Regions from separate parts of the Kocuria oxytropis genome, predicted to be linked through region 3. Evidence: riboswitches for the same ligand, from Rfam matches in the RefSeq annotation. Region 3 holds a riboswitch; each other region holds the start of a gene.
The links. Region 3 has a riboswitch for S-adenosylmethionine ahead of QYM41_RS08280 (bifunctional o-acetylhomoserine/o-acetylserine sulfhydrylase). Riboswitches for the same ligand answer to the same signal wherever they lie in the genome.
Positions count from the first base shown of each region.

Region 1: it holds a riboswitch for S-adenosylmethionine, as region 3 does, so the genes downstream of both, QYM41_RS14635 (O-acetylhomoserine aminocarboxypropyltransferase/cysteine synthase family protein) here and QYM41_RS08280 (bifunctional o-acetylhomoserine/o-acetylserine sulfhydrylase) in region 3, are expected to answer to the same signal.
Region 2: it holds a riboswitch for S-adenosylmethionine, as region 3 does, so the genes downstream of both, QYM41_RS04450 (hypothetical protein) here and QYM41_RS08280 (bifunctional o-acetylhomoserine/o-acetylserine sulfhydrylase) in region 3, are expected to answer to the same signal.

Region 1 is NZ_JAVFXA010000016.1:42-10,397, reverse strand. It holds gene QYM41_RS14685 (MFS transporter) at 1-91, shown strand, start outside; gene QYM41_RS14680 (helix-turn-helix domain-containing protein) at 135-785, opposite strand; gene QYM41_RS14675 (NAD(P)/FAD-dependent oxidoreductase) at 883-1,854, shown strand; gene QYM41_RS14670 (Lrp/AsnC family transcriptional regulator) at 1,870-2,376, opposite strand; gene ald (alanine dehydrogenase) at 2,491-3,612, shown strand; gene QYM41_RS14660 (DUF3237 family protein) at 3,636-4,139, opposite strand; gene QYM41_RS14655 (hypothetical protein) at 4,136-4,429, opposite strand; gene QYM41_RS14650 (methionine synthase) at 4,984-6,027, opposite strand; gene QYM41_RS14645 (DUF1852 domain-containing protein) at 6,024-7,043, opposite strand; partial or broken gene QYM41_RS14640 (PLP-dependent transferase) at 7,226-7,461, opposite strand; gene QYM41_RS14635 (O-acetylhomoserine aminocarboxypropyltransferase/cysteine synthase family protein) at 7,463-8,767, opposite strand; SAM riboswitch class I at 8,773-8,885, opposite strand; gene QYM41_RS14630 (TrbL/VirB6 family protein) at 9,178-10,332, shown strand.
Region 2 is NZ_JAVFXA010000003.1:103,337-113,692, reverse strand. It holds gene QYM41_RS04465 (cell division protein PerM) at 1-1,457, opposite strand, end outside; gene QYM41_RS04460 (glycosyltransferase family 4 protein) at 1,626-2,795, shown strand; gene QYM41_RS04455 (PIN domain-containing protein) at 2,799-3,182, opposite strand; gene QYM41_RS04450 (hypothetical protein) at 3,193-3,462, opposite strand; SAM riboswitch class IV at 3,476-3,601, opposite strand; gene QYM41_RS04445 (hypothetical protein) at 4,025-4,321, shown strand; gene cspE (transcription antiterminator/RNA stability regulator CspE) at 4,621-4,827, opposite strand; gene QYM41_RS04435 (TetR/AcrR family transcriptional regulator) at 5,023-5,553, opposite strand; gene betT (choline BCCT transporter BetT) at 5,729-7,873, shown strand; gene QYM41_RS04425 (aldehyde dehydrogenase family protein) at 7,870-9,363, shown strand; gene QYM41_RS04420 (GMC family oxidoreductase) at 9,495-10,356, shown strand, end outside.
Region 3 is NZ_JAVFXA010000006.1:116,852-127,207, forward strand. It holds gene QYM41_RS08255 (glycine--tRNA ligase) at 1-935, opposite strand, end outside; gene QYM41_RS08260 (RNA-binding S4 domain-containing protein) at 1,155-1,397, shown strand; gene QYM41_RS08265 (alpha/beta hydrolase) at 1,381-2,067, opposite strand; gene QYM41_RS08270 (SGNH/GDSL hydrolase family protein) at 2,203-3,054, shown strand; gene metX (homoserine O-acetyltransferase MetX) at 3,070-4,254, opposite strand; gene QYM41_RS08280 (bifunctional o-acetylhomoserine/o-acetylserine sulfhydrylase) at 4,251-5,672, opposite strand; SAM riboswitch class IV at 5,741-5,856, opposite strand; gene QYM41_RS08285 (VOC family protein) at 5,999-6,637, shown strand; gene QYM41_RS08290 (CPBP family intramembrane glutamic endopeptidase) at 6,719-7,498, opposite strand; gene QYM41_RS08295 (S9 family peptidase) at 7,662-9,833, shown strand; gene QYM41_RS08300 (alpha/beta fold hydrolase) at 9,890-10,356, shown strand, end outside.

The DNA.
Region 1 (10,356 bases), on a different contig from region 3:
GATCCCGCAGGTCCCGGGCCCGGCCGGCCCCGCCGCACCGCGCGGGCCGTCGGGGCACCCCGAGACGGTGCCGGCGGCGCCGGGCTCCTGACCCGGACGGCCCGGCCCCCGCGCACCCCTGTCCGGGACGGGCCTCACCGGGCCGGGTCGGGTGCCCCGTCGCCGGACGCGGGGCGGTCGGCCGGGGCCGACGTCCGGCGCTCGCGGGCGGGCTCGTCCCCCTGCAGGTGGGCGCGTTCGCCGTCGTGGTCGAGCACCGTGAGGATCTCCACGGGCCCGCCCTGCGCCACGATGGCGTGCGGGACCATCGTGGAGAACTGCGCCGCCTGACCTGCCTCGACCACGATGACCCGCTCCCCCAGGTGCAGGCGGGCGGTCCCGGAGAGCACGGTGAACCAGTCCCGGCCCGGGTGCACCGCCAGCCGGTCCGGCGCGGGCGGCCGGCCCGGCTGGATGCGCATCTTCGCCACGGTCATCCCGTGCAGGGCCCGGTCGGAGGAGAGCAGCCACGTGGTCAGTCCCGGGGTGCTGCTGGGCTGGGGGCGGATCACCACGTCCTCGTCCTCCGGGGACTCCACGAGCTGGTCCAGCGAGGTGTCGAGAGCGCGGGCGATGGGCACCAGCTGGTCGAGGGCGATCCTGCGGTGGCCGGTCTCGAGGCGGCTCAGCGTGGACGGGCTGAGGTGGCACCGGGCGGCGAGCGCGTCGAGGGACCAGCCGCGGGCCAGGCGGAGTCCGCGCAGGCGCCGGCGGATCACGGCGTCCAGGTCGAGTTCTTGCGTCATGAGCAAGATGCTATGCCTTTGAGGCACAGCCGGTCTACCGTGGAGCCGTGGCCGGGTCCTCCGCGCCACGCAGGACCGCAGGAAGCAGAGGTGCCCCATGAGCCCGGAACCGATCCATGACGTGGTGGTCGTCGGAGGCGGTGCCGCCGGTCTGAGCGCCGCCGTCGCCCTGGCCCGCTCCCTGCGCTCGGTGGTCGTGGTGGACGCGGGCCAACCGCGCAACGCCCCGGCCGGCGGCGCGCACAACCTCCTCGGCCGGGAGGGGATCGCGCCGCTCGAGCTGCTGGCCACCGGCCGGCGGGAGGCGGAGCAGTACGGGGCACGGATCGTGGCGGACCGGGCCGTGACCGCCCGGGCCGAGGAGGGCGGCTTCGCGGTCGGCCTCGCCGGCGGCGGCGTGCTGCGGGGGCGGCGGCTGCTCCTCGCCACCGGGCTGGTCGACGAGCTGCCCGACGTGCCCGGCGTGGCCGAGCTATGGGGGCGCAGCGTGCTGCACTGCCCCTACTGCCACGGGTGGGAGGTCCGCGGCCGGCGGATCGGCGTCCTCGGCGCGAGCCCCATGAGCATCCACCAGACGCTGCTGTTCCGGCAGCTCAGCGAGGACGTCACCTTCTTCCCGCACCGGATGGACGATCCCGGCGCCGAGGCGTGGGAGCAGCTCGCCGCCCTGGGGGTCCGGGTGGTCGAGGGGCCCGTGCAGCGACTGCGCGCCGAGGGGGACGCCCTGCGCGCCGTGGTGCTCGGCGACGGGCAGGAGATCGCGGTGGACGCCGTGGTCGTGGCACCCCGGTTCGTGGCCCGGGCGGAGCTGTACGAGCAGCTCGGCGGGACGCTGACCGAGCACCCCGTCGGGCAGCTCATCGCCACGGGCCCGATGGGCAGCACCCCGGTCCCCGGGATGTGGGCGGCCGGCAACGCCGGGGACCTCTCGGCCATGGTCTCCTCCGCGGCGGGAGCGGGGACCGGAGCGGCCGCGGCGATCAACGCGGACCTGGTGGCCGAGGACGCGGCCGCCGCCGTGCGGGCGCGTGCGGCGGGGGTCCCGGCGGGGTCGCCCCACCGCGGCTGAGGGGCGCTCCAGGGATCAGATCTCCACGGACCCCTGGACGTGCTCGAAGACCAGGCTGGTCTGGGTGGCCGCCACCGCCTGGTGGGAGGACAGGTGCTCCAGGACGAACTGGCGGATGTGGTCGGTGTCCCGGGCCGTGACGTGGATCAGGAAGTCGTCGGAGCCCGCCAGGAAGAAGAACTGGGACACCTCCGGCACCGACTTGAGCCCCTCGCCGAAGGCGGCCATCAGGTGCCGGGCTCCCGGGCGCAGGCGCACACTGATGAGGGCCTCGATGGTGCTCCCGAGGGCCCGGGGGTCCACCTCGATCGTGAACCGGCGGATCACCCCGGAGCGCTGCAGGTTCTTCATCCGCGCCAGGCACGTGGACGGGGCCACGCCGAGGGCTTCGCTGAGGGCCTGGTTGGTCATCCGCGAGTTCTCCCGCAGCAGGGCCAGCAGCCGCCGGTCCAGCTCGTCCAGGCCCTCCGCCGGGCGCAGATCCTGCGACGCACGCCGTGTGTCGCGACTCACATGCTCCATGATTCTCCCAGTTCGGGGGTATCTGCCGAAGGATCGTCGATGAACCCGACGGGCACGGCCAGAAAGCGTAGTTTGATGCCACCCATCCTACGGTTTCTGCGGAAGAAGGACCCGATGATCGTCTCCGTCCCCCGGGAAGTGAAGAACAGCGAGCACCGCGTGGCGATCACCGCCGCCGGGGCGCACGAACTGGTCGCCCACGGTCACCGCGTCCTCGTGGAGACCGGCGCCGGCACCGGCTCGGGCATCGCGGACGAGGACTACACCGCGGCGGGGGCCGAGCTCGTGGCCGATGCCGACGAGCTGTGGGCCCGCGCCGACCTGGTGCTGAAGGTCAAGGAGCCCGTGGCCTCCGAGTACCACCGGTTCCGGGAGGGGCTGGTGCTGTTCACCTACCTGCACCTGGCCGCGGAGCCCGAGCTCACCCGCGCCCTGCTCGAGGCCGGGGTCACGGCCATCGCCTACGAGACCGTCCAGACCGCCGACCGGCGGCTGCCGCTGCTGGCGCCCATGAGCGAGGTCGCCGGCCGGCTCTCCGTGCAGGCCGGGGCCGCGGCCCTCACCGCTCCCGCCGGGGGCAAGGGCGTGCTGCTGGGCGGGGTGCCGGGGGTGCGCCCGGCGAAGGTCGCCGTGATCGGCGCGGGGGTGGCCGGCACCAACGCCGCGGCGATGGCCGTGGGCCTGGGCGCCGACGTCACCGTCCTGGACGTGAACGTGGACCGGCTCCGGCAGCTGGACGAGATCTACGCCGGGCGGCTGCGCACCGTCGCCTCCAACACCCTGGAGATCGAGCGGTCGGTGACCGAGGCGGACCTCGTCGTCGGCTCCGTGCTGATCCCCGGGGCGAAGGCACCGAAACTGGTCACCAACGCCATGGTCGCGGCCATGAAGCCGGGCAGCGTGCTCGTGGACATCGCCGTGGACCAGGGCGGGTGCTTCGAGGACAGCCGCCCCACCACCCACCAGGACCCCGTCTTCGCGGTGCACGACACGGTCTTCTACTGCGTGGCCAACATGCCCGGCGCGGTGCCGAACACCTCGACCTACGCCCTCACCAACGTCACGCTGCGCTACGCGACCGCCCTCGCCGACCGCGGCGTGACGGCGGCCCTGGACGCCGACCCCGCCCTGGCCGCCGGGCTCAACACGATGGCCGGTCACGTGACGCACCGCTCGGTCGGGGAGGCCCACGGCCTGGACGTCGTCGACCGCTCGGAGCTGGTGGCCGCCGGCTGACCCGCACGCGCTGCAGCGGGGTTCTAGCCGACGCGGAAGACCTCGATGCGCACTCCGTGCGGGCTTCTCTCCCCGGTGCCGATGAACAGGGTGCGGTTCAGCCATGCGTGCGGTCCGGCTTCGTCGGCGGTCAGCCGGGGCACGCAGCGGAAGTGGATGCGCGCTGGGTCCACGGTCTCTCCTGCCATGACCTTCCGCAGGTCCTCGGCGCTGCCGGTGCGCAGGGCGCGGTTCTGCACCAGGACGTGGTGGCCGTCGTCGAGCTCCACGACATAGTCGGCCACCAGGTAGGCGACGTCCGGCGTGGGGTACTGCTGGAAGTCGGCGCCCACGTCCAGCACGCGGCCGGTGAGGCCGGGGCCGTGGACCCGGCCTCCGCGGATGGGGACCACCCGGCGCACTCCGTCCACGGTGGCACCGACGGTGATCGGGGCGTCGACGTCGACCTCGATCGTGGCGACGTGCTCCAGGGGTGGCGCCACCGGGGTGCCGGGGGCGGGCGGGGTCTTCTGGTCGCGCGAGCTCATGCACGGTCCTCTCTTCGGGTGGTGTCCTGTTGCCGGTTCGATGCTCTCAGCGCGTCGATGGCCGCGGTGACCCGGCGGGGCGGGCGGTGCCCGGCCGGCACGACCGCCACGACCGCCACGACGGAGTTGACCGGGACGTCGTCGGCCACCGGCCTGTACACCACCTCGGTCGGGACTGATGCACCAGTAGGTGACAGGTTGACCGAACCGTGCATCAGTCCTTTCCCGTGGTTGGTGTCCGACACCCGTGCCATGTGTAAAGCGGAGGGAGGCTGCAACTCGATCAACATCAGCTGTCCGTGAATCTGTCCCCATCGCCGGATCGGACACCGAGGTCGGTGCGCCGGTCTCCACAGACACAGCCGTCAAGACCCGGCCAGCCATCACCGCTGTGAAGGCCAGCGCGAAGACGCCCGAGCCGACAAAGGTCTCAGCGAACCAGGGGTGACCCCAATGCCCCAGAGCCAAGCCCATCAGCACGAGCACCACACTGCCCCCGCCCATGGCAAGCAGTATCCGGTGAGCCCTTTTCCGCCCCTCGGGGGTGAAGCGCAACGGCCCCTTCCGCCGCGGCGTCTCAGACCCTTCCGGCACGAACAGCATGCACACCGCAAGACCCACCAACCACGCGGCACACTCGGGCAGAACCAGCGGACCCACGTCCTCCCTCTCACCGGCAACGGGGCGGGCGAACACCACGCAAGACACGAAGTGGACCACCGCGATCACAGTGGGCTTGGGCGGCAGTTCTTGGTCCCGTCCGTTCCCGAGGCCGCTAACGGGGACGATTCTCTCGGGCGTCAGGCGGGGCTCACCGCCGGGTCTTGGACGCCCTGGCCGGCCGTCACTTCGAGGGGGTCGCTCCGGAGAGTTCCCCTCGGATGATCTCCGCACCCGCAGCGAGAGCGATCATTTTGTCTCGCGCAACTTGTCGAGCCAGTGGCGCCATGCCGCAATTGGTGCTCGGATACAGCTTGTCCGCATCGACGAACCGGAGCACCTGCCGGAGGGTGCTGGCCACTTCCTCCGGGGTTTCGATCGCGTCGCTGGCGACGTCGATGGCCCCAACCATCACCTGCTTGCCTCGGAGCAGCTCGATGAGCTCGACCGGGACGCGGGAGTTGTGGCGTTCCAAGGAGACCATGTCGATCGTCGACTGCTGGAGCAGCGGGAATGACATCTCGTACTGGCGCCACTCCGACCCGAGCGTCGCCTTCCACTCGGTATTGGCTTTGATGCCGTAGCCGTAGCAGATATGCACGGCCGTTGTGCTGCGCAGTCCCTCGGCCGCTCGCTCCAGTGCGGCCACGCCCCACTCTTTGAGGTCGTCGAAGAACACGTTGAAGGCAGGCTCGTCGAACTGGATGATGTCGACGCCCGCCGCCTCCAGCTCTTTGGCCTCCTGGTTGAGGATCTTCGCGAACTCCCAGGCGAGCTTTTCGCGACTCTTGTAGTGCTTGTCGTAGAGGGTGTCGATCATGGTCATGGGACCGGGGAGCGTCCACTTGATGGGCTGGCTGGTCCGCGCGCGGAGGGCCTTGGCGTCGTCGAGGAAAACCGACCGTTCACGGCCCACCGCGCCGACGACCGTCGGGACGCTCGCGTCGTAGCGGTCACGGATCCGCACCGTCTCCCGGTGTTCGAAGTCGACGCCGCTGAGGTGTTCGATGAACGTGGTGACAAAGTGCTGACGGGTCTGTTCGCCGTCGCTGACGATGTCGATACCCGCCTGGTGCTGCTCGTCCACGGCCAGGCTCAGCGCATCCCGCTTGCCCTCGCGCAGTTCCTCGCCGTCGAGCTTCCAGGGGGACCACAGCGTCTCACCTTCCGCGAGCCAGGAGGGCTTGGGCAGGCTGCCGACGATGGTGGTGGGCAACAGTGTGTTCATCGGTGTTTCTCCGTCTCTCGCCCGGAGTGGGCCGCGGCCCACTGCTCCAGGAGGGTCTGGTGTGGCTTCACGAAGTGCTCCTCCGTGAACTTCCCCTGCAGGAGGGCCAGCTGACTGCGCTCCTGGCGGTCGTAGGCGATCTGCGTCACCGAGTAGTCTCGGCTCTCCAGGCTCGGCCGGTAGATCCGACCAGCCGCCGCATTGGCGTTGTAGATCTCCGGGCGATAGATCTTCTGGAACGCTTCCATCGTGCTGATGAGACCGATGAGTGCCAGGCTGGAATAGTCATTGAGGAGATCGCCCCGGAAATAGAACGCCAGGGGTGCGACCGCGCCGCGGGGCATGAAGTAGCGGACCCGCAGTCCCATCTTCTCGAAGTATCGATCCGTCAAGGAGGATTCATCCTGCCGATACTCGACCCCGAGGATCGGATGGTGGTTCTCGAGCCGACGATACGTCTTGGTGCTCGAGACGCTGATGCAGATCACGGGCGGCTGGGGGAACCGCTCGCGGTAGGCGTCGGAGTCCAGGAAGTGCGTGAAGAGCTTCCCGTGCAATTCGCCGAAGTCATCGGGGATGCTGGACCGGGACGCCTTCGCGTGGTGTTCCGGCAGCACCACGCTGAAGTCGTGGTCCCGCAGGTAGGACGAGAAGTTGTTCCCCACGATCCCGTCGATGTGCACATTGGTCAGCGTGTCGAAGATCCGCACGTCGAGGACCTCGATCAGGGGGAACGCCGCGTCGTCGCCGTCGGCGGCGAAGTGCAGGTCCACGGAGACGATCTCGATCTCCACGGCATAGCGATCCCGGCTGGGATTGTCCCAGTGGGCCAGGTCGTTGAAGCGACTATTGATCATGGTCAGGGTGTTGCGGAGGTTCTGCCGACGGTTCTCGCCGCGGGCCAGGTTCGCGAAGTTCGTCGTGCCTCGGGAACTGGACGACGGGCAGTAGTCCTCATCGAAGCGGGTCGTGCTGATACTGAACGTGAAGTCGTTCGTCCTGGTGGTCTGATGCATCGATTCCTCACTGTGGGCTGGGGGCCTGCCTCCCAGGTCCGTACTCATCTCCAACGTCCTTCCCTGCTGCTCGTGCACTGCCCTCCCGAAGGTCGCCTCAGTCATGCTCCGGGCACCCCCGGCGCTGCCCGGACGACGTCGATCCGGGCCTCCGGTTTGCCGGTTCCCCGGGCCGCGCGGGCCGCGGCGGTGAGGCGGCGCTGACCGGTCCGGGTCGGGTTGGACCCCCGGCTGTACTCGTGGCCGCCGCGCAGCACATTGATGCGTCCTGCACGAGGGTGCTGGTCTGGTAGACCGGCGGCACGACCGCCCCGGTCAGCGGGTCGGGTGCCTGGCCGGCGTGCACCGCTGTCGTGTGGAAGCCCCGACGGGCCGTCGGCGCAGTGTCCGTCGGTGCTGTGTCGTTCAGGAGGGTCATCTCAGCGCGTCTCCCCGGTCAGGGCCGAGGCCGGTACGGTGGCCAGCGCCCGGTCGAGGTCGACGATCAGGTCCTCGGGACACTCCAGTCCGATGGACAGCCGGATCGTGGTCTCAGTGATGCCCGCGGCCCGGCGTTGGTTGGGGGTGAGCCGGCAGTGCGTCATGGTCGCCGGGTGACTGACCAGGGAGCGCACATCCCCGATGTTGGCCACGAGTTGGAACAGCTCCAGAGCGTCGATGACCGGGCCGATGGCCTCGGGGCCGGCGGCCAGGTCGAAGGAGAACACCGAGCCGGTGCCGTGCGGGAAGTACCTCTCGGCGAGGGCGGCGCTGGGGTGTCCGGGGATCGCCGGGTGGTGGACGCGCCCGACGGTGGGGTGCCGGGCCAGGTGCTCGGCGACCGTTCGCGCGGTCTGCTCCTGCCGGGTGATGCGCACGGCGAGGGTCTCCAGGCCCTGGATGAACTGGGCGGCGCTGGCCGGGGCGAGGGAGGGGCCGAGGTCGTGCAGGAACTTGCTGCGCGCCAGCGCCAGGTAGGCGCCGCGGCCGTGCCGGTCGATGAGTGCCTGGCCGCCGTAGCGGACCTTGGGCCGGGTCAGTTGGGGCCACCGCTCCGGGGCTGCGCCGTAGTCGAAGGTGCCGCCGTCCACGATCGCCCCGCCGAGGACGGCCCCGTGCCCGCCGATGAACTTCGTGGCGGAGTGCACCACCACGTCGGCACCATGTTCCAGTGGCCGGTACAGGACCGGCGTCGCCAAGGTGCTGTCCACCACGACCGGGACCCCGGAAGCGTGGGCGATGTCCGCCAGCGCCGGAAGGTCCGGCAGGGTGGCCAGCGGGTTGGTGATGGACTCCAGGAAGAACGCGCGGGTGTCCGGCCGGATCGCCGCGCCCCAGGCCTGCGGGTCGGCCGGGTCGGCGAAAGTGACCTCGATGCCGAAGCCGGCGAAGGTGTCCGTCAGCAGGTCCACCGTCCCGCCGTAAAGCTGGCTGGAGGCGACCAAGTGCTTGCCGCCGTGAAGCAGAGTCAGCAGGGACAGCGCGACGGCGGCTTGTCCCGTGGCGGTGCCGATGGCCCCGATCCCGCCCTCCAGGGCCGCCAGTCGGTTCTCGAACACAGCGACCGTGGGGTTGCCCGTGCGGCTGTAGGTGAACCCGGGGGTCTCCAACCGGAACATCGAGGCGGCCGTGGCGTGATCGGGGAAGCGGTAGGCCGCCGTCTGGTGGATGGGTACGGCCACCGGCCAGTAGGGGGCCTCGGGCTCGTAGCCGGCGTGGACCTGTTGGGTGGCATGGTGATTCATTCGATTCTCCATCGGTCCTGGCGGTAGCACCGTGCCCGCCGGTCCCGATGTCCCAGGGTCGGCTGACTGGTTGCTGCGGCGTCGTCGAGCCAGATCTCTCGGCCGCTCTGGATGGTGTGGTGCGCTCATCCCACTCGATGGACGGCTCTCTAGTCCAACGGACGGTGGGGTCGGCTGTCACAAAGACACACGTCGGGACATATTCGGGCCGGGCGGTCGCGCTCGGCCGACGTCGGGCCGGGTTTGTGACAAGTTGTGACGGCCGACCACCGAGCCTCACGTGGGCTCAGTGATGTCCCGGCGGAAGACCAGGGCGTCGTTGAGGGCGCTGTGCGCCGAGAAGATGACTCCCGCCTGGGGGTGGCGTCATCAACGGCATGGTGAACGGCGTCAACCGGACCCCAGGAGCCGTGCACGGAGAGATGGCCTGGACCCAGCGCGCCGAACCGGCCCGCGACCTGCTGAAGAATCTGCTCACCCTGGCCGTGGTCACGGCCTCGGGGGTGACGATCCTCAACGTCCTGGTGGCCGGCACCGACGCCCTAGCCGTACAGATCATCGACTCCGCCATCGGTGAGGACTTCCAGACCGACGTGCTCAAGCTGTTGGACCTCGACAACGCCACCAGCGCCGGTGCAGCCGATCCGGTGTGGTTGGGCGGCAACGTCATCCTGATCATCGTCGGCGGGGTCGTGGCCATCATCGTGAACCTCATCCAGTTGATGCTGATGGTGCTGCGCACCGGGATGCTGTTCCTGATGGCCGGGATCCTGCCCCTCTCCGCCGCCTTCCTGAACACCGAGACGGGGAAGAACTTCTTCCAGAAGGTCATCGCCTGGACCCTGGCCTTCGCCTTCTACAAGCCCGCCGCGGCCCTGATCTACGGGTTGGCGATCAAGATGTCCACCACCGGGGTGTGGGAGGACTCCGGCAGCGGGCTGATCCAGTTCGCCGCCGGGCTGATGATGATCGTCGCCTCCGTGTTCGCCCTGCCCGTGCTCATCGGGTTCCTCAGCCCCGTCCTGGGCTCGATGTCCTCCTCCGGCGGTAGCAGCGGCGGGGCGCTGGGCATCGCGGCGATGGGCGCGGCAATCCCGCAGGGAGCCTCCCACCTGGCGCGCTCGGGACGCGGCTTCGGCTCTGACTCCTCCTCCGCGCCGCCCTCGAAGGGCAGTTCGGGTTCCGCGCCTGCGGGTCTGTCCTCGCCTGCCGGTGGGGCCAACGGCACCGCTGGGGCCAGTGCTGCAGGCACGGCGGGCTCCGCTGGTGCGGCGGCGGCGGCGGGTGCAGCAGCTGCTCCTGTGGCTGCTGCGGGCATGGCGGCCGCCAACGCAGTGCAAAGAGGCGGGGAAGCCGTCGCCCAGGCCACCGAGTCCAGCGCGAACGCCGGCACCTCCAGCCCCGGAGGAAGCACCGGCGGCACCGGACCGGCAGGCGCGTCCTCGACGGGCACACCCGGCCAGGACGGTGCGCAGAAGTCCCCTGCCGGGACCGGAGCGCAACCGACCCCAGGCACCGGGGCGGCAGGGGCAACGCCTCGTACCGGAACGGGGCCCGCTAGTTGAGCCCCCGATAGTGGTGTAGCGCGG
Region 2 (10,356 bases), on a different contig from region 3:
TCCCGGCCGCCCCCGTTCCGCCGGGTGCCGTCGCGCCCAGGACCGGTGTCCTCAGTGTCGACGGTGTCGTCGGTGTCCGGCACCGTGCGGGGGCTCCGCCGGCCGGCCGAGCGCATCGCGCGCCGTGCCGCGGCCTCCGCCCGGCGCCGCCGCCGGGCCTCGCGCCGGCCGGCCCGGGAGCCGTCCTCGCCGGACTCCGCGCCGCGGAGCGGTGCGAAGGGCGGCTCGTGCTCGAGCCACGGTCCCAGCACGCAGCCCACCGCCGCCCCGACGGCCACCTCGGCGCCGAACAGGAGCAGGACGGCGGGGCCGTCGGGTCCCACGTCCGTGAGCCGGCCGAGCCCCAGCGAACCGTGTGCCAGCCAGCTCAGCAGCATGATCAGCACGCCGGCGACCGCGCCGACGAGGACCCCGGTCAGCAGCGTCGAGAGCGGGAACGTGATCCAGCGGGCGGGCAGCCGCAGCGCCATCCAGTCGTCCAGGTGGTTCTCCCCCTCCCGCAGGAACCACCAGCCGGCGAGGACGCCGGCCAGCACCGGCAGGACGACCACCACGAGCGCCCAGGACGGCAGCTCCGCGGGCGGCAGCGCCGCCAGGGCGGGGAGCAGCGGCACGGGCCCGGGGTCGGTGCCCAGCGGGGAGGCGTGGGTCCCGGAGCCGAGGTCGAAGCCCGCGCCCGTGGACCAGGCCAGGGCGTAGACCGCGAGGTTGGGCAGGTAGCCGAGCTGGAGCGCCGTCAGCGCGGTGTCCCCCGGCACCCCGGTGCCCAGCCGCTGGTAGACGCCCACCACGTCGTTCCAGTTCCAGAGCAGGGCGGCGGCGAGCAGTGCCGCCCCGGCCCCGACCCCGGCCACGGCCGCGACGAAGCCGGCGCGCAGCACCGACCACACGTAGGACCCGGCCCAGCGGGAGTACTGGCTCGTGCGCTCGACCCACGCGGCGGCGTTGACGCCGATCAGCCCGGGCAGGGAGCGGGAGGCCCGGTACGCGCCCACGAACCCGCCCAGGGCCACGGGCACCAGCGGGAAGACGGCCGCCGCCGCCGGGCTCGCCGAGACCTGCTCCCCGGTGAACAGCAGCGCGGCCGCCGCCCCGATCGCGGAGTAGACGGCGAGGCCGCTGAGGTACGGCTGCCAGAACTGGCCCTCCCAGCAGGCGCGCGCCAGCCGGCGCCCTGCCTGCCAGGCGAGCGCGAACGGGACGAGGGTCAGCCCCAGCGGCACGAGGTTGAGCGTGCCGGTGGTGGCGGGCAGCCCCGCGCCCGGGTCGAGCGCCACCTGCAGGGGCGTGAGGTGGGCGAGCAGCCAGACGTGCCCCGAGAGCACGAACCCGCCGGCCAGGCCGAGGGTGTCGAAGCCGTCGGCGAGCCACACCATGAGGACGGTCAGCAGGACGAGCAGGTAGGACACCACGGCCACGGAGCCGATTTCCAGCACGCCCTGCAGCCACAGGGGCATCGGCACGTCCCTGCGGTCGGGGCGTGCGGCGGGGGAAGAGGAGCCGAGGGAGTTCATCACCGCCCATCTTCCCACGCCCGCCCCCCTGGCAGAGGCTTCACGGCGCCTTCACCGGGGGGCCACGCGCCGCTTCCCGTCCGGTCTCCCGCCCCGGGCAGGCTCGGCCCCATGAGAGTCGCCGTGGTCGCCGAACAGTTCCTCCCCCACCTCAACGGGGTCACCCACTCGGTGCTGCGGGTCGTCGAGCAGCTGGCCGCCGGGGGCCACGACGTCGTCGTCGTGGCGCCGTCCTACGACCCCGCGCCCCTCGGGCGCCTCACGGAGGACGTGGTCGAGGACCTGGACGGGGTGCCGGTGCACCGGCTGCCCGCCGTTCCCCTCACCGGCTATCCGGCCGTGCGCGTGGCCGGGGGGACCGTGGCCCGGGTGCGACGGCAGCTGGAGCGCTTCCGCCCCGACGTGGTCCACGTGGCCTCCCCGTTCGTGCTGGGGCGCCGGGCCATCGTGGCGGCCCAGCAGCTCGGTGTGCCGTGCGTGGCGGTCTACCAGACCGACGTGCCCGGCTACGCCGCCACCTACGGCGCACCCTTCCTCGAGCAGCTCCTGTGGGGGCACGTGCGCGCCATGCACAACCTCGCGACGCTCACGCTCGCGCCCTCGACCTCGGCCGTCCGGCAGCTCACCGAGCACGGCGTGCGGGACGTGCACCTGTGGCGGCGCGGGGTGGACACCGTCCGGTTCTCCCCGCGGCACCGGGACGAGCGGTGGCGGCAGGAGGTCGCCGGCGGCCGCAGGATCGTCGGCTACGTGGGCCGGATCGCCCCGGAGAAGCAGGTCGAGGACCTCGCCGCGGTCGCGGACCTGCCCGGCACGCAGCTCGTGGTGGTGGGCTCCGGCCCGGAGGAGGACGCCCTGCGCCGCCGGCTCCCGCAGGCCCACTTCACGGGGCGGCGCAGCGGCGCCGATCTCGCCCGGATCATGGCCTCCCTGGACGTGTTCGTCCACCCCGGCGAGTTCGAGACCTTCTGCCAGACGATCCAGGAGGCCATGGCCTCGGGCGTGCCGGTGGTCGCGACCGGCCGGGGCGGACCCCTGGACCTCGTGGACCGGTCCCGCACGGGCTGGCTCTATCCCCCGGGCGATCTCGGGGCGCTGCGGGGGCACGTGGCCGACCTGCTGGGCGACGAGGCGAAGCGGGCCGCGTTCGGCGCGGCCGCGCACGCGGCGGTCCAGGGCCGGACGTGGGACGTGCTGGTGGGACAGCTGCTGGAGCACTACGAGCGGGCGGTGGAGCTGCCGGTCCGGGGACGCGGCCCGCGCGGCCGCCGGGCCGCCTGAGGGCTACCGCCGGCCGGGGGACGCGTCCAGCACGGGCGCGCCGGTGCCCGCGTACCGCTCCGGCTCCACGGTCAGCACGGTCAGTCCGTGCACCACGGCCGTGGCCGCGGTGAGACCGGCGAGCGGGTCGGCCGTGCCCGCCGCGGTCAGCCCCGCCCAGGCCCGGGCCACGGCGGCGTCCACCGGCAGCACCCGTCCGGGGAAGCGCAGCTCGAGCTGCTCCGCCCACTGCGTCTCGTCGGGCCGTTCCGCGAGCAGCTCGCCGAGCACCGTGGCCGGCAGGAACAGCCGCCGGTGGCCCTGCCGGCGCAGCACCCCGGCCAGTCCGGGGCAGCGTTCCGGCGTGCGCACGCCGAGCAGCACGGAGCGGTCCAGGAGCAGGTCCACGACGGGGCCCTCAGGCCGCGGCGGCGAGCTCCCCGCGGGCCGGAGCCAGCAGGAAGTCCACGAACTCGGTGCGGGTCTGCACCACCCGGGCGTAGTCCTCGATGCTCATGGCGGAGGCGCTGATGGCGGGGACGCCGCCGGCCGGAGCCCTCCCGGCGGGGTCGCCGGCGCCCGGGACGCCGCGGACCGGGCCGGCGGGGGCGGGGTCCCCCGTGGCCGGGACGGAGCGGGGGTGCGCGCCCGGCCGGGCGGTGCTGACAGGGGTGCGGGAGTCGGACATGACCGTGATCCTTCGTGCGCTCTTGCTCGCACCGGTCACCGCCGCGGCGGTGGTGCGAGCCGCTTCGTCATCCGAACCACCCGTGAACATGGGGTTGGTGCCCGGTCAAGTCGGAGCTTGCCGACCGGGTCTCTTGAAGCTGGTGCCATTCAACCACATCGGCGGTGCCGCGGGGCGCACCGGACCGCACGGCGGGCCGGCGTCCCGGGTCCCGCCCGCCGTGCGGCGGTCTTCCCCGGGGCGTCACCGCCACGACACCTCGGCGACACATCCCTGCGCTGGAATGGTCCCGGAACACCGGCGACGGACCCGAGGACGGACCCAGCATGACGATTTCGTGACACAACTCACGGTCCGCTTTCCCCGGTGTCGGAGCCGCGGGGTAGCCTGGATCTGCTTCTCGAGATGCGGCGTCCGCGTGCTCGGCCGGGAATCGATGATCCCCGGCGGGCTCGCGGAGAGGCTCCGACCCGCTGCGCGCCAACCCGATGTTCCCGGGTGGATCGGATGACGAAGCGGCGGGCAACGCCATCGGATGCCTGCAAGAACGTCAGGAGAAAACATGACCATGTCCGAAGAAAGAACAGCCATCACCACCGACCAGCGCGAGGAGTGGATCGACGTGACCGTCACCGCCCTCCCCGATCTGCACCTCGTCCGTCTCACGTCGACCGACGGGGACGTGCAGGAGTACCTGAGCCCGGAGGCCGACGATCTCGCCGCCGCGGCGGAGCACACCGAGGGAACCGCGCAATGGTGCGCCAAGTACCGCCAGCTCCTCGTCCCGGGAGCCCTCGCGGCGACCGGACGGCACCCGTTCTTCAAGCTCCACCCCTCGACCCTCCCGCTGTCGGCGTAGCCGGCGGGCAGGACACGAGGAAGGCCGCAGCCCGTCGGGCTGCGGCCTTCCTCGTGCGCGGCCTCCGGGTCCGGCTCCGGCGCCGCCCTCCACCCGGAGGCACGACGGCAGGAACGTCCACGGTCGACTGCGCCGGGTCGTCCGCGCCAGGCCGGGCCGTCCGGGCCGGGCCGTCCGTGCCGAGCGCAACGGGCCGGGGACGACGGGCCGGGGACGACGGCAGGGACGACAGAACCGCCGCCGGGCAGAGCCCGGCGGCGGTTCTCGAGGATCGGCGGGCCGAGGCCCGCGACGGATCCCTAGGAGATGACGTTGATGTTCGCGGCCTGGGGGCCCTTGGGGCCGTCCTGGGTCTCGAACTCGACGCGGTCGTTCTCGTTCAGCGAGCGGAAGCCGTTCGAGTTGATCGCGGAGAAGTGGGCGAAGACGTCCTTGGAGCCGTCCTCGGGGGTGATGAAGCCGAAGCCCTTGTCAGCGTTGAACCACTTGACGATACCGGTAGTCATGGGAGACCTGATCCTTCATGAGATGAACGTTTCCCGACGTTCGAGAAACACGACAGTTGCGATGCATGGAAAACGTCTTCTCAGAAAAACTGCTGCACCCGAGTGGGCCGAACTGCTTGAAAGACAAAAACGAACCTCAACAACTGCGAACCACTCTACACGAGATGCCCCACCACGCCAGCCGGGGCACCCGGCTCAGCCCGCCAGCAGCGCGTCGGCGACCTCGCGCACCCGCGCCCGCTCCTGCGGGTCGGGGGCGAAGACGTCCGCGGCGTCGGCGAACCACACGCCGTCGGCCAGCAGGCGCACGGCCAGCAGCCGGGCGCGGCGCTCGACCGGCAGGTCCTCGGGCAGGTCCACCCACGGGGCGATCCGCTCCACCCAGTGCTTCTTGAGGGTGGCCCGCAGCCGCTGGTCGGTGAGCATCACGAGGTCGGTCTCGTCGACCTCACCGGACAGGCACCAGTCCAGGTAGGCCCGCACGCGCTCCTCGGCGGGCACCTGCTCCGGCGGGGCGGACAGGCGGCGTGACATCTCCGCGTCCCAGCCGTCGAGGACCCGGTCCACGAGGGCGAGCATGAGCGCCTCCTTGGTCCGGAAGTGGTACATCACCCCCGGCTTGCTCAGCCCGACCCGGCGCGCGGCCGACTCCAGGGAGACGGTGCCGCCGCTGCGCACGAGCTCGAGGGCGCCGTCCAGGATGCGGTCTCGGGTGGAGGAGTTCATGCCCAGACTTTACCAACCGGAAGGTTGGTGACACCATGTGACGCAGGCCGGCGCCCCGTCGCGGCGCGACGCCGGCCCGCCGCGGGGACGACGACGTCCTGCTCCCGCCCGGTCCGCCCGGACCGGCGTGCGGGAGACCCCACGAGACCGGACCACCCTTCCAGGAGGACCCGACATGACCGCTGCCCCGTCCACGACCGCCCCCGAGAGCGACGATCCGCCGGGCGCGCGGACCCGCCCGAAGGTCAACCGGGCCGTCTTCGCCGGCTCGGGCGTGAGCATCGTCCTGTTCTCCCTCTGGGCGATCCTCGCCCCCGAGCAGGCCTCCACCGTCATCAACGCCGTGGTGGGCTGGATCGCCGGCAACATGGGCTGGTTCTACGTGCTCACCGCCGCCGTGGTGCTCGTCTTCGTGGTCGTCGTCGCGGTCTCCCGCGAGGGCACCATCAAGATGGGCCCGGACCACTCCAAGCCGCAGTACAACCTGTTCACCTGGACCGCGATGCTCTTCGCGGCCGGGATCGGCATCGACCTGCTGTTCTTCTCCGTGGCCGAGCCCGTCACCCAGTACTACGGCCCGCCGGCCGGGGACGGCGGCACCCTCGAGGCCACCCGCATGGCCGTGGTGTGGACCCTGTTCCACTACGGCGTGATCGGCTGGGCGATGTACGCCCTGATGGGCATGGCCTTCGGCTACTTCGCCTACCGCTGGAACATGCCCCTGAGCATCCGCTCGGCCCTCTACCCGCTGATCGGCCGGCGCGTGCAGGGCCGGGCCGGGGACGCGGTGGACATCGCCGCGCTGCTGGGCACGATCTTCGGCGTGGCCACCTCCCTGGGCATCGGCGTGGTCCAGCTCAACTACGGGCTGTTCCTGCTCTTCGGCATCGAGGAGGGCGTCGCCGCCCAGACCGCGCTGATCGCCGTGGCCGTGGTCATGGCCACCGCCTCGTGCGTCTCGGGCGTGGACAAGGGCATCCGCCGGCTCTCCGAGCTCAACGTCCTGATGGCCGTGGCGCTCGTCGTGTGGGTGCTGGTCGCCGGGCGCACGTCCTTCCTGCTCGACGCCACCGTGCAGAACCTCGGCGACTACGTGGCGGAGCTGCCCGGGATGGCCCTGGACACCTTCGCCTACACCGGCGCGGCGGACTGGATGGCCGGGTGGACCCTGTTCTTCTGGGCCTGGTGGATCGCCTGGGCGCCCTTCGTGGGGCTGTTCCTGGCCCGGATCTCCCGCGGCCGCACCCTGCGCGAGTTCGTGGTCGCGACCCTGACCGTGCCCTTCGTGTTCATCCTGATCCTGGTCTCGGTCTTCGGCAACAGCGCCCTGGCCATCGTCACCGGCGGCGACGACGCCTTCGGGCAGGCCGCCATGAACACCCCCGAGCGCGCCTTCTACTCCCTGCTGGAGCAGTACCCGGGCGCACCCCTGCTCATCGGCCTCGCGACCCTGTCCGGGCTGCTGTTCTACGTCACCAGCGCCGACTCCGGGGCCCTCGTGATGTCCACGTTCACCTCGACCATCCAGGACCCCACCCAGGACGGGCCCAAGTGGCTGCGCGTGTTCTGGGCGGCGGCCACCGGCCTGCTGACCCTGGCGATGCTGCTCGTGGGCGGGGTGCCCACCCTGCAGAGCGCCACGCTGATCATCGGCCTGCCCTTCTCGATCGTGATGTACCTGGTGATGATCGGGTTCTGGAAGGCCCTGCGCGCCGAGCGCTCCCAGCGCGAGGGCCGCAGCGCCACCCGCCGCTCCGTGACGGCCTCCCGCACCCCGGGCGCCGACAGCCAGTGGCGGCGCCGGCTCACCCGCATCGGCTCCTTCCCCGGCCCCCGGGCGGTGCGCCGCTACGAGGAGCAGGTGCTGGCCCCGGCCCTGGCCGAGGTCGTCGAGGAGTTCCGCGCCCTGGGCCACGACGCCGAGCTGACCAGCTCGGAGGTCGGTCTCCAGGAGCTGTCGGAGTACACGCTGACCGTGCCCATGGGCGCCGACCGGGACTTCTGCTACCAGGTCTACCCCGTGGCCACCCCGGTCCCCGCCTTCGGCGGGTTCCGCACCAACCCCGACTCCGACCTCTACTACCGCCTGGAGGTCTTCAACGAGACCGGCTCGCAGGGCACCGACGTCATGGACTGGAACCGCGAGCAGCTCATCAACGACGTCCTCGACAACTGGGAGGCGCACCTCGCCTTCCTGAGCATCCACACCGGCCCGTCCATGATCCAGGACGGCGCCGAGGGCCACCCCGACTGGTCCACCGACATCCACGACGTGCCGACGGGGCAGACCCCCGCGGTGACGAAGGAGGCACAGCCGTGACCGAGACACTCTTCATCGACGGACGCTGGGAGGCCGCCGCGGCCGGCGGCACCCGCACCATCGTCTGCCCCGCCGACGGCACGGAGGTCGCCACGGTCTCCGAGGCCACCGCCGAGGACACCGAGCGCGCCATCGCCGCGGCCCGCCGCGCCTTCGACGACGGCCGCTGGTCCTCCGTGCCCGCCCCGCGGCGCGGCGACCTGCTGCTGGCGGTGGCCGCGAGGCTGCGCGAGCGCAAGGACGAGTTCGCCCGCGCCGAGTCCCTGGACACCGGCAAGCGCCTGGTCGAGTCCGGGATCGACATGGACGACATCGCCGCGTGCTTCGACTGGTTCGGCAAGAACGCCGCCGAGCACGCCGGCCGCGTGGTCGACGCCGGGGACCCCGTCGTGGTCTCCCGGGTGGTGACCGAGCCGGTGGGGGTGTGCGGGATGATCACCCCCTGGAACTACCCGCTGCTGCAGGCCGCGTGGAAGATCGCCCCGGCGATCGCCGCCGGCTGCACGTTCGTGCTCAAGCCCGCCGAGCTCACCCCGCACACGGCGGTCCTCATGATGGACGTCCTGCAGGAGGTCGGCCTGCCCGACGGCGTGGCCAACCTGGTCACCGGCGCCGGCGCCGAGGCCGGGGCCCCGCTCGCGAGCCACCCGGACGTGGACCTCGTCTCCTTCACCGGCGGCGTGGTCACCGGCCGGGCGATCGCCGCCGCGGCCGCCCCGACCGTGAAGAAGGTCGCCCTGGAGCTGGGCGGGAAGAACCCCAACGTGGTCTTCGCCGACGCCGACTTCGACGCCGCCGTGGACAACGCCCTCAACGGCGCGTTCGTGCACTCCGGTCAGGTGTGCTCCGCCGGGGCGCGGCTGGTGGTCGAGGAGTCGATCGCCGAGCGCTTCGTCGACGAGCTCGTCCGCCGCGCCGAGCGGATCCGGCTCGGCGGCCCGTTCGACGAGCAGGCCGGGACCGGTGCGCTGATCTCCGCCGCCCAGCGGGAGAAGGTCCACGCCTACGTGGAGCGCGCCCGCGAGCAGGGCGCCCGCGTCCGCTGCGGCGGGCAGTTCGCCACCGGCGCCTCCGCCGACGGCTCGCTGGAGCTCGAGCGCGGCTACTTCTACCTCCCCACCGTGATCGACCGGTGCACCCGGGACATGGACTGCGTGCACGACGAGGCCTTCGGCCCCACCGTCACGGTCGAGACCTTCCGTACCGAGGACGAGGCCGTCGCGATCGGCAACGACACGATCTACGGCCTCGCCGGTGCGGTGTGGACGTCCGACGCCGGGCGCGCCCAGCGGGTCGCCGGCCGGCTGCGCCACGGCACGATCTGGATCAACGACTTCCACCCCTACCTGCCGCAGGCCGAGTGGGGCGGTATGAAGCAGTCGGGCTTCGGCCGCGAGCTCGGCCCCACCGGCCTGGGCGAGTACCAGGAGCTCAAGCACGTCTACCAGAACACCGCCCCGGCCGTGACCGGCTGGTTCCCCGAGCACTGAGCCGCGCCCGCGCGTCGTCGTCGTCCTCCGGTCCCCGGAACGGCACGACGACGGCGCCGCGCAGGCCGCTCGCACACCCGACGACTTCCGCATCGCGACTTCCGCATCACCGACGTCCAGGAGGAGACACCATGACCGTCCCCAGCCCCACGCCTTCGCCCGCCGCTCCGCAGGAGTTCGACTACGTCGTGGTCGGCGGCGGCTCCGCCGGAGCCGTCGTCGCCGCCCGGCTGTCCGAGGACCCGTCCGTGACCGTCGGGCTGATCGAGGCCGGCCCGCACGACCGTGGCGTCGACGAGGTGCTGACGCTGAACCGCTGGATGGAGCTGCTGGAGTCCGGCTACGACTGGGACTACCCGATCGAGGAGCAGGAGAACGGCAACTCGTTCATGCGCATGGCCCGGGCCAAGGTGCTGGGCGGGTGCTCCTCCCACAACTCGTGCATCGCGTTCTGGGCCCCGGCCGAGGACCTCGACGAGTGGGAGCAGGTCCACGGCGCCGAGGGCTGGAACGCCGAGACCGCCTTCCGCCTCTACCGCAAGCTCGAGACCAACGACGCCGAGGGCGACCACCACGGCCACGAGGGCCCCGTGCACCTGATGCAGGTCCCGGACGACGACCCGTGCGGGGTGGCCGTGCTCGAGGCCTGCGAGCAGTCCGGCATCCCGCGCACCCCGTTCAACACCGGCCGGACCGTGCGCAACGGCGCGAACTTCTTCCAGATCAACCGCCGGGCCGACGGCACCCGCTCCTCGTCCTCGGTGTCCTACCTGCACCCGGCCGCCGACCGGGAGAACCTCACGGTCCTGCACTCCACGCAGGCCGAGCGCGTGGTCGTCGAGGACGGCCGGGCCGTGGGCGTGCAGGTCGTGGACAACGCCTTCGGCGCCTCCCGCACCGTGCGCGCCCGCCGCGAGGTCGTCGTCTCCGCCGGGGCGATCGACACCCCGAAGCTGCTGATGCTCTCCGGCATCGGCCCCGCCGAGCACCTGC
Region 3 (10,356 bases):
GTCTGCTGGTCGAAGTAGCTGAGGTCCGTGTTGGAGTGCTCGTTGTGCACGCCGAGGTCGTAGTCGGTCCGGTTGGCCACGCCCATGAGCTCGCCCCACGGGTTGCCCTGGAAGCCGAAGCGGTACTCGATGTCGATGGTGCCGGCGGAGTAGTGCGCCCGGTCCTCCTGCGGGACGTCGTAGCGGCGCATGTGGTCCGGGTCGATGCCCAGGTCGGTGAACCAGCTCCAGCACGCCTCGACCCACTCGTCGAACCAGCGGTCCGCCTCGGACGGGTGCGTGAAGTACTCGATCTCCATCTGCTCGAACTCGCGCGTGCGGAAGATGAAGTTGCCCGGGGTGATCTCGTTGCGGAAGGCCTTGCCGATCTGCCCGATCCCGAACGGCGGCTTCTTGCGCGCCGCGGTGACCACGTTGTTGAAGTTCACGAAGATGCCCTGGGCGGTCTCGGGACGCAGGTAGTGCAGCCCCTCCTGGTTGTCGACCGGGCCGAGGAAGGTCTTGAGCAGCCCGGAGAACTGCTGCGGGTCGGTCCACTGGCCCTTGGTGCCGCAGTTGGGGCAGGGGATCTCGGCCATGCCGTTCTCGGGGGCACGGCCCTTCTTCTCCTCGAAGGCCTCGACCAGGTGGTCCTGGCGGGCGCGCTTGTGGCAGGAGGTGCACTCCACGAGCGGGTCGGTGAAGGTCGCCACGTGCCCGGAGGCCTCCCACACGGCCTTGGGAAGGATGATCGAGGAGTCGAGGCCCACCATGTCCTCGCGCCCGCGCACGAAGGTCTGCCACCACTCGTGCTTGATGTTCTCCTTGAGCTCCGCGCCGAGGGGACCGTAGTCCCAGGCCGAGCGGGAGCCGCCGTAGATCTCACCCGCCTGGAACACGAATCCGCGGCGCTTGGCCAGCGAGATGACGTTGTCCAGCGTGGACTTGGGGGCCATGTGGGTTTCCTCCAGGGTCTCGCCCGACCGCCGGCTGCGGACGCGCGTGGTGGGTGGGGTGCCCCGCCCGGCGCACCGGGCGGGAGCCGGCCGTCGTCGGCCGTCACGAACGAGGACGCCGCGTGCGACGTCCCGCTCCCCAGGGTAGCCAATTCCCGCCGTGCCCGCCGACGGGCCGGACCGGGGACAGCGGCGGCCCGGAACGGGGACAATGGGGCCATGACGACATCCCAGCAGCCCGGCGGACCCGACGAACTGCCCATCCGTGACGACATGATCCGGCTGGGCCAGGCCCTGAAACTGGCGAACCTCGCCGAGGACGGGGCGCACGCCCGCGGCCTGGTGGAGGACGGTCAGGTCACGGTCAACGGCGAGGTCGAGACGCGCCGCGGCCGCCAGCTGCACCCGGGGGACGTCGTGGCCGCCGGGGGCGCCTCCGTGCGGATCACCGCGGGGGGCTGACCGGGCTCCCCGCGCCGGCCGGCACCACCTGGGTGAGGTACTCCCGCACGTGCCCGATCTCCTGGGGGCTGATCCCGTGCCCCACCCCGGTGTAGTGCACCTTCATGACGTCGGCGTGGTCCAGCGCCCACTGCGCCGTGGAGTCGACGAGCCCCGGCGGGATGACCGGGTCCTGCGGGTCACGGCCCCAGAACATCCGCAGCGGCCGCTCCCGGAGCCGCTCGTCGGCGAACAGCGGGTGCTCCCCGGGCACCACGAAGCCGGAGAGCCCGACCACCGCGGTGATCTCGTCCGGCATGTGGCGGGCCAGCGACGTGGCCATGGCCATGCCCTGGGAGAACCCGAGCAGCGTGATGCTGGGGTGCTCCGCGGCCAGGCCCCGCAGCCAGGCGGCGACCGGCTCCACGGCCGCGGCCACGCGGTCCAGGGAGAAGCTGAGGTCCGCGGCCAGCGGGAACCACTGGTAGCCGGGACCGGCGGGCTCCGGGGCGCGCAGGGACGCCACGCTGAAGCCGCCCGGCAGGGCCGGGACGAGGCCCATGAGGTCGCGCTCGTGCGAGCCGTAGCCGTGCAGGAGCACCAGCAGCGGGGTGCCGGGCCGGGCGTCGGCGTCGTTGCTCCACACGGCGAAAGAGGTGTCGGTCCCGGTCGGGACGGAGGCGTCGGTCATGGCACCAGTGTGCCATCCGTGCCGCGGGTCCCCGGAGCGGGCCCGGCCTCCGCCCGGCCCCCGCCCGGCCTCCGCTCGGCGCGGCACCGGTGCGTGCCCGTGGACCGGCGCCGGGACCGGTGGTAGACCGGAGGGATGACCGATGCGACGCCAGAGCCCCCGGACCCCGCAGCCCGCCCGCACCCGTGGCGGCGCATGGTGGCGATCGGCGACTCCTTCACCGAGGGCATCGGGGACCCCGACCCCGGGTCCCCGGGCGGGCACCGCGGCTGGGCGGACCGGGTGGCGGAGGAGCTGGACCGCCTCTCCCCCGGCCTGTCCTACGCCAATCTCGCGATCCGCGGCCGGCTCTTCCGGCAGATCGTCGACGAGCAGCTGGAGCCCGCCGTGGAGCTGTCCCCGGACCTCGTGACGGTCTGCGCCGGCGGCAACGACATGCTGCGCCCGGGCGGGGACCCGGACGCGATCGCGGAGGAGCTGGACGACGTCGTCGGCCGGCTCGGGGCGGACGGGGCGACGGTCGTGCTGTTCGACGGCCCCGACGTCGGGGCCACGCCCGTGCTGCGCGGGATCCGGGGCCGGATCGCGGTCTACAACGAGAACGTGCGCGTGGTGGCCTCCCGGCACGACGCGGTGCTGGTCGATCTGTGGGGCCTGCGGGAGCTCGCGGACCCGGCGATGTGGGACCCCGACCGGCTGCACTTCTCGGCGCTGGGCCATCACCGGATCGCGGTGGAGGTCCTCGACACCCTGGGCCTGGAGCACGGGCTGGTGCCCGAGGTGGTGCCCGGCCGCCCGCCCTCGTCCTGGCGTCAGGCCCGCCGGGAGGACCTCGTCTGGGCCCACCGCTACCTGCGGCCGTGGGTGGCCCGGCGGATCCGGCGCACGAGCTCCGGGGCGCAGGTCCGGCCCAAGCGCCCGCACTTCGGCACCGCGACCGCCCCCGGCGGCGGGCTCGCCCCGGGGAGCGCGAGCCCGGACGGCTGAGCCGGCGGCACCGGCTCAGCCCTCGCGGAGCACGGTCTCCACGAGCAGCTTGCCGAGCTGCGGCGTCTCGATGAGGAACCCGTCGTGGCCCGAGGGCGAGGTGATGGTGTGCCGCCGGACGTCCCCGGGCAGCGCGGCGGCCAGGACGTCGGACTCCCGGGGCAGGTACAGCCGATCGGAGTCCACCGCCGCCACGAGCCACTCGCAGGAGGTCACCGACAGTGCCTCCTCGAGCGTGCCGCGGTCCCGGGCGACATCGTGGGACATGAGCGTCTCGTTGACGGCCAGGTAGCTGTTGGCGTCGAAGCGCCCGGCGAGCTTGGACGCCTGGTGGTCGAGGTAGCTCTCCACCTGGTAGCGACCCCGCCCGCCCGGGTGGGTGCCGATGACGTGCTCGTCGGCCTGCGGCGAGCGCCCGAAGCGGTGGTGCAGCTCGTCGGCCGAGCGGTAGGTGATGTGGGCGATCCGGCGCGCCAGGCCCAGGCCCGTGACCGGCAGCGGACCGTCGTAGTAGTCCCCGCCGCGGAAGTGCGGGTCCTGACGGATCGCGAGGTTCTGCGCCTGGCCCCACGCGAGCTGCTCGGCGCTGGACTGGGCGCACGCGGCGACCACCGCGCAGGCCCGGACCCGGTCCGGGTGGGTCACGGCCCACTCCAGGGCGCGGGCACCGCCCATGGAGCCGCCGATGACCAGGCGCCACGCGTCGATGCCGAGGGCGTCGGCCAGGGCCGCCTCGGCGTGCACCGAGTCCCGGACGGTGATGAGCGGGAAGCGGGAGCCCCAGGGGCGGGCCTCGGGGTCCACGTCCGGCGGGGCGGGGGTGGCGGGACCGGTGGACCCGTAGCAGCCGCCCACGATGTTGGTGCAGACCACGAACCAGCGGTCGGTGTCGATGGCGGCGCCGGGCCCGACCAGGCCCTCCCACCAGCCGCCGCTCTCGGCCGCGCGCCGCTGCTCCTCGGGGGCCCCGGGGCGGGCCCGGCCGGCGGCCACGTGGGTGTCCCCGGTGAGGGCGTGCTCGACCAGCACCGCGTTGGAGCCGTCCGGGGCGAGGGCGCCCCAGGTCTCGTAGGCGATCCGCACGTCCGGCAGCCGGAAGCCCGACTCGAGCTCCAGCTCGCCGATGCGGGCCGTCCTCAGCACGCCGTCCTCGCGGACACCGGTCCCGGTGCCGGTGCCCCCCACCACGGTCACGGTCACTCCTGTCCCCCGGACGCGGCCGCGGCCGCGGCGAAGCCCTGCTCGAGGTCCGCCAGGATGTCGTCGATGTTCTCCAGGCCCACGGACAGGCGCACGAAGCCGGGCTCCACGCCGGCGGCCAGCTGCTCCTCGGGCAGGAGCTGGCTGTGCGTGGTGGAGGCCGGGTGGATCACCAGCGAGCGGACGTCGCCGATGTTCGCGACGTTCGAGTGCAGGGTGAGGGCGTCCACGAAGGCGGCGCCGGCCTCCCGGCCGCCGTCGAGGACGAAGCCCAGGACCGATCCGGCGCCGCGGGGGGCGTACTTGCGTGCCCGCTCGTGCCACGGGGAGGACTCCAGCCCCGCCCAGGACACCGAGCGCACGTCCTCGCGGTCCTCGAGCCAGCGGGCCACCGTCCCGGCGTTGGCCACGTGCCGCTCCATCCGCAGGGACAGGGTCTCGATGCCCTGCTCGATGAGGAACGCGTTGAACGGCGAGATCGCCGAGCCGAGGTCGCGCAGCAGCTGCACCCGGGCCTTGAGGATGTAGGAGAGGTTGACGCCGAAGGGTCCCTCCGCGCCCAGGGCCTGGGCGTAGACGAGCCCGCCGTAGGACTCGTCCGGCTGGTTGAAGCCGGGGAAGCGCTCCGGGTAGCGGCCGAAGTCGAAGGCCCCGGAGTCCACGATCACGCCGCCGATGGCCGTGCCGTGCCCGCCGAGGAACTTGGTGGCCGAGTGCACCACCACGTCGGCGCCCCAGCGGAAGGGCTGGACCAGGTAGGGGGTCGCCACGGTGTTGTCCACGATGAGCGGGACCTCGTGCTCGTGGGCGATCCCGGAGACCGTCTCGATGTCGAGGACGTCGTTGCGCGGGTTGGGGATGGTCTCCGCGAAGAAGGCCTTCGTGTTCGGGCGCACCGCTTGCCGCCAGGCCTCGGGGTCGTCCGGGTCGGTCACGAACGTGGTCTCGACGCCGAGCTTGGGCAGCGTGTACTTGAAGAGGTTGTAGGTCCCGCCGTAGAGGCTGGGGCTGGCCACGATGTGGTCGCCCGCGCCGGCGACGTTGAGCACCGCGAACGTCGTCGCCGACTGTCCTGCGCTGAGCATGAGGGCGCCCACGCCGCCCTCCAGGGCGGCGATCCGGTTCTCCACGACCTCCGTGGTGGGGTTGCCGATCCGCGTGTAGATGGGGCCGAGCTCGGCGAGGGCGAAGCGGTCGGCCGCGGCCCGGGCGTCCGGGAAGACGAAGGACGTGGTCTGGTGGATCGGCAGCGCGCGGGAGCCGGTGACGGGGTCGGGGCTCTGCCCGGCGTGGATCTGCCGGGTCTCGAACGCCCAGCCCGCCGGGTCGCCGGGGGTGGGACGGCCGGTCGCGGGGACGTCGGCGACCGCGAGGTCGGCGGCGGAGGAATCGGTGCCGGAAGCGGTGGTCTCGGACATGCCGTGGGACTCCTTGCGGTGTCAGGGGTCCCGTCCGGGGCGTGCGGCCGGGAGGGCCGGGCGCCGGGGACCCGCGCTTGCTCGCTCGCCGGGCGCGAGGAGCCTGGTCCTCACCCAGGGCACCCCACCGCGGTGGAGGGTTGCCGGCCAGCTAGCTGGGGCTTGGACGCTGGCACTCATGACCTGGACAGCATTCTCCGGATTCCGGCGACACGGCGTCAAGCCGGGTCCGGCGATCACGCCCGGCGGCGCGCCCCGGACGCACCGCGCCGGGCGTGCCGCGGACCGATTTGGAGACGAAACTCACACGGTGCCACGATGTGCCCATGAGAGTCGACCACGTGTCCTACGCCTGCCGCCCGGAGGGCCTGGCGGCCACCACCGAGCGCATCGCGGACCAGCTCGGGATCGAGCCGGTCAAGGGTGGGGTGCACCCCCGTTTCGGCACCCGCAACATGATCCTGCCGCTCATGAACCACCAGTACGTGGAGGTCGTCGAGGTCCTCCAGCACCCGGCGGCGGAGAAGGCGCCCTTCGGCCAGGCAGTGCGCGCCCGCTCCGAGGCCGGCGGCGGCTGGCTGGGGTGGGTCGTGGAGGTCGAGGACCTCGCCCCCTTCGAGCAGCGCCTGGGCCGCCGGTCGGTGCCCGGCCAGCGGGTGTTCCCGGACGGCCGGTGCCTCGAGTGGCGCCAGATCGGCGTCAAGGGCCTGATCGCCGACCCGCAGCTGCCGTTCATGGTGCACTTCGAGTCCGGCCCCGAGATGCACCCGTCCCAGGCGCGGATCACGGACGTGGCGCTCGCGGGGATGTGCATCGCCGGGGCCCCGGAGCGGGTCGCCGAGTGGCTGGGCGCCCCGGTCGAGACCGCGCTCGAGGACCTGGAGGTCGACTGGCGCTATCCGGAGGGCACCCCGGGGGTGCTCTCCGTCACCTTCAGCACCCCGGACGGCCCGGTCACCATCTGAGCCCGGCCACCGTCTGAGCCCGGACGCGCGCCGGCCCGGTCCGCAACCGGGCCGGCGGTGCCCGCCCCGCGGGGCCGGGGCTCAGCCCAGCAGCCGGGCGGCGCCCAGGAAGCCCACGGCGTCCAGCAGGAAGTGCGCGACGACGAGGGGCATGATCCGGCCGGTGCGCCGGTAGAGCTCGGCGAAGACCAGTCCCATCACCACGTTGCCGAGGAACGGCCCGATGCCCTGGTAGAGGTGGTAGCTGCCGCGGAACAGTGCCGTGACCACCAGCACCACGGGCCAGCTCCACCCGATGCGGGTCAGTCGGTCGGTGAGGAACGCGACCACCACGACCTCCTCGACCAGGGCGTGGCGCACGGCCGAGAGCAGCAGCACGGGCACCGTCCACCAGTGCTCGGCGAGCCCGGACGTGGTGACCTGAGCGGTCACACCCAGGGCCCGTCCCGCCGCGTAGAGGCCCAGGGTCCCCAGCCCCATGAGCAGGAACAGCAGGGTGCCCAGGCCCAGGTCCGGGGCCGGCATCCGGGCGTCCAGCCCGATCCGCCGGCGGACCGTGCCCAGGGCGCCGGCGGAGCCCGCGAGCAGGTAGAGGGCCAGCAGCACCGGCACCAGGTCCAGGGCGATCCCGGTGAGCTGGCGCAGCAGGTCGAACAGGGGCTGCAGGCTCAGGGGCGGGTTCATCGTGGCCTGCGCCTCGGACAGCGGGCCGCGGGCGAGGTCCTCGGCCAGGGACAGCACCGCGTAGACGGCCGAGGCGCCCAGGGACACGCCCAGCACCAGGAGCACCTGCAGCCAGAGGTCCGCGCGGGTCGAGCCGAAGGCGGGCGGTCGGGGGGCGAGGTGGGCCGGAGAACTCATGCGGCCATTCTGGCACCGGCCCGCCCGCCCTGCGGCCGCCCGCCCTCCCCGGCACCGTCCTCCCGCCGGGGCCGCCCGCCCTCCCCGGCACCGTCCTCCCGCCGGGGCCGCCCTACCGCCGGGGCCGCCCTTCCGCCGGGGCGTCTTCCCTAGGATGGACACCATGACAGTGCTTCCCCCGCAGATCCGCCAGCAGCCCGTCGAGCGCGCCTTCCACGGCCACGTGTTCTCCGACCCGTACGAGTGGATGCGGGACAAGGACTCCCCCGAGGTGCTCGCCCACCTCGCGGCCGAGAACACGTACGCCGAGGGCGCCACCGCCCACCTGGCGGGACTGCGCGAGACGATCTTCGGGGAGATCAAGGGCCGCACCCAGGAGACCGACCTGTCCGTGCCCAGCCGGCGCGGGGACTGGTGGTACTTCGCCCGCACGGTGGAGGGCGGCGCGCACCAGGTGTTCTGCCGGGTCCCGGCGGTGCCCACCGGTGACGTCATCGCGGACTGGACCCCGCCGGTCGTCGAGGCCGGGGTGCCCATGACCGGGGAGCAGGTGCTCCTCGACGCCAACGCGGAGGCCGCGAAGCACGAGTTCTACTCCCTCGGCAGCTTCGACGTCTCCGAGGACGGGGAGCTGCTGGCCTGGGCCGAGGACGTCACGGGCGACGAGCGGTTCACGCTGCGGGTCCGGGACCTCACCACGGGGGCGATGCTCGCCGACGAGATCCCCGGGACCTTCTACGGGTCCTTCCTCACCCCGGACGCCCGCGCCGTGTACTACACCGTGGTGGACGAGTCCTGGCGCCCGCACCAGCTGCGCCGGCACGAGCTGGGCACCCCGGTGGCGGAGGACGTCGTGGTGCACGAGGAGACGGACCCCGGACTCTGGCTGGGGGCGGGGCTGTCCGCGGACCGCCGCTGGATCGTGGTGGAGGCCATGTGCTCCGAGTTCTCCGAGCAGCTTCTCCAGCCGGTCGCGGACCCGTCCGCACCGCTGCGCGTGGTGCTGCCGCGCTCCGACCGGGTGCTCTACGAGGCGGAGCCTCTGCTGCTGGACGGGCGGGAGCAGATCTTGCTCACCCACGACCACGACGCCCCGAACTCCCGGATCTCCCTCATGGACCCGGCCGATCTCGGCCGCCCGGTCGCGGAGGTGACCCTGCGCGACGTCGTGCCGGCCTCGGACACCGTCCGGGTCAACGGCTGCGCGGTGACGGCCACCCACCTGGTGGTCTCCGTCCGGGCCGACACCACGCTGCGCGTGCGGCTGCTGCCGCTCGCCGGGCTGGGCACGCCCGCCCAGGCCGCCCCCGTGGAGCCCGCGTTCCCCGAGGAGCTGTACACGGCGAGCGTCTCCGCCGCGGAGCACGACGCCCCCGTCGTCCGGCTCTCCTACACGTCCTTCACCACGCCCCCGCGGGTCTACGACGTGTTCACGGCGGGCGCCACCGGGGACGACGACGCCCTGCCGGGCGAGCCGCTGCTGCGCCGCGAGGCCACGGTGCTGGGCGGCTACGACCCCGCCGACTACGCGGTCGAGCGGGACTGGGCCACCGCGGCGGACGGCACCCGGATCCCGGTCTCCCTGGTCCGCCGGGCGGACCTCGACCCCTCGGTGCCGGCGCCGGTGCTGCAGTACGCCTACGGCTCCTACGAGCACAGCACCGACCCGGCGTTCTCGGTCTCGCGGCTGTCCCTGCTGGACCGCGGCGTGGTGTGGGCCGTGGCGCACGTGCGCGGCGGCGGGGAGCTCGGGCGCAGCTGGTACGAGCACGGCAAGAAGCTGCACAAGACGAACACGTTCACCGACTACGTGGCGGTCACCGAGCACCTGGCCGCCCGGCCGGACGTCGACGAGCGGCGGATCCTGGTCATGGGCGGGTCCGCCGGGGGCCTGCTGGTGGGCGCGGTGCTCAACCTCGCCCCGGAGAAGTACTGCGGGGCGCTCGCCGCGGTGCCGTTCGTCGATCCCCTGACGTCCATCCTCGACCCGTCCCTGCCGCTGACGGCCCTCGAGTGGGAGGAGTGGGGCAATCCCATCGAGGACGCCCACGTCTACCGGTACATGCGGGACTACTCCCCCTACGAGAACGTCCGCGAGCTCCCCTATCCCCCGGTGCTCGCGGTGACGAGCCTCAACGACACCCGGGTGCTCTACGTGGAGCCCGCCAAGTGGGTGGCCGCCCTGCGGGGCGCCTCGACCTCCGGGGAGCCGGTGCTGCTGCGCTGCGAGATGGCCGGTGGCCACGGCGGCGCCTCCGGGCGGTACTCGCAGTGGAAGGACACGGCCTGGGAGTACGCCTGGGTGCTGGACCGGATGGGCCTCGCCCGGGCCTGACCCACCGGCGGGGGGGCTGTGCTCGGACCCCGCCGCGGCGGGAGTAGTCTGAGCGGATGGAGCACGCGTCCGCGGGCGGCAGGGCCGAGCTGGCCACCGGCGTGACCCTGGCCTGGTCGGCGACCGGGCCCTCGGCGGGCACGCCGGTGGTGATGCTGCACGGCTGGGCGGAGTCCCGCGGCGTCTTCTCGCGCCTGGTGTCCCTGCTGCCGCCGAACGTGCGCACCGTGGCTCCCGACCTGCGCGGTCACGGCGAGGCGGACAAGCCGCCGCACGGCTACGCGCTGGCCGACTGCGCCGGCGACGTGGTGGCTCTGCTGGACGCGCTCGGCCTGCCGGAGGCCGTCCTGCTGGGCTCCTCGAGCGGCGGGTACGTGGCGCAGCAGGTGGCGATCGAGCACCCTGGGCGCGTGGCGGGTCTCGTCCTGGTGGGGTCCCCGCGCAGCCTGCAGGGCCGGGCGCCCTTCGCCGACGAGATCGACCGGCTGCGGGACCCCGTCGATCCCGCGTGGGTGCGAAAGAG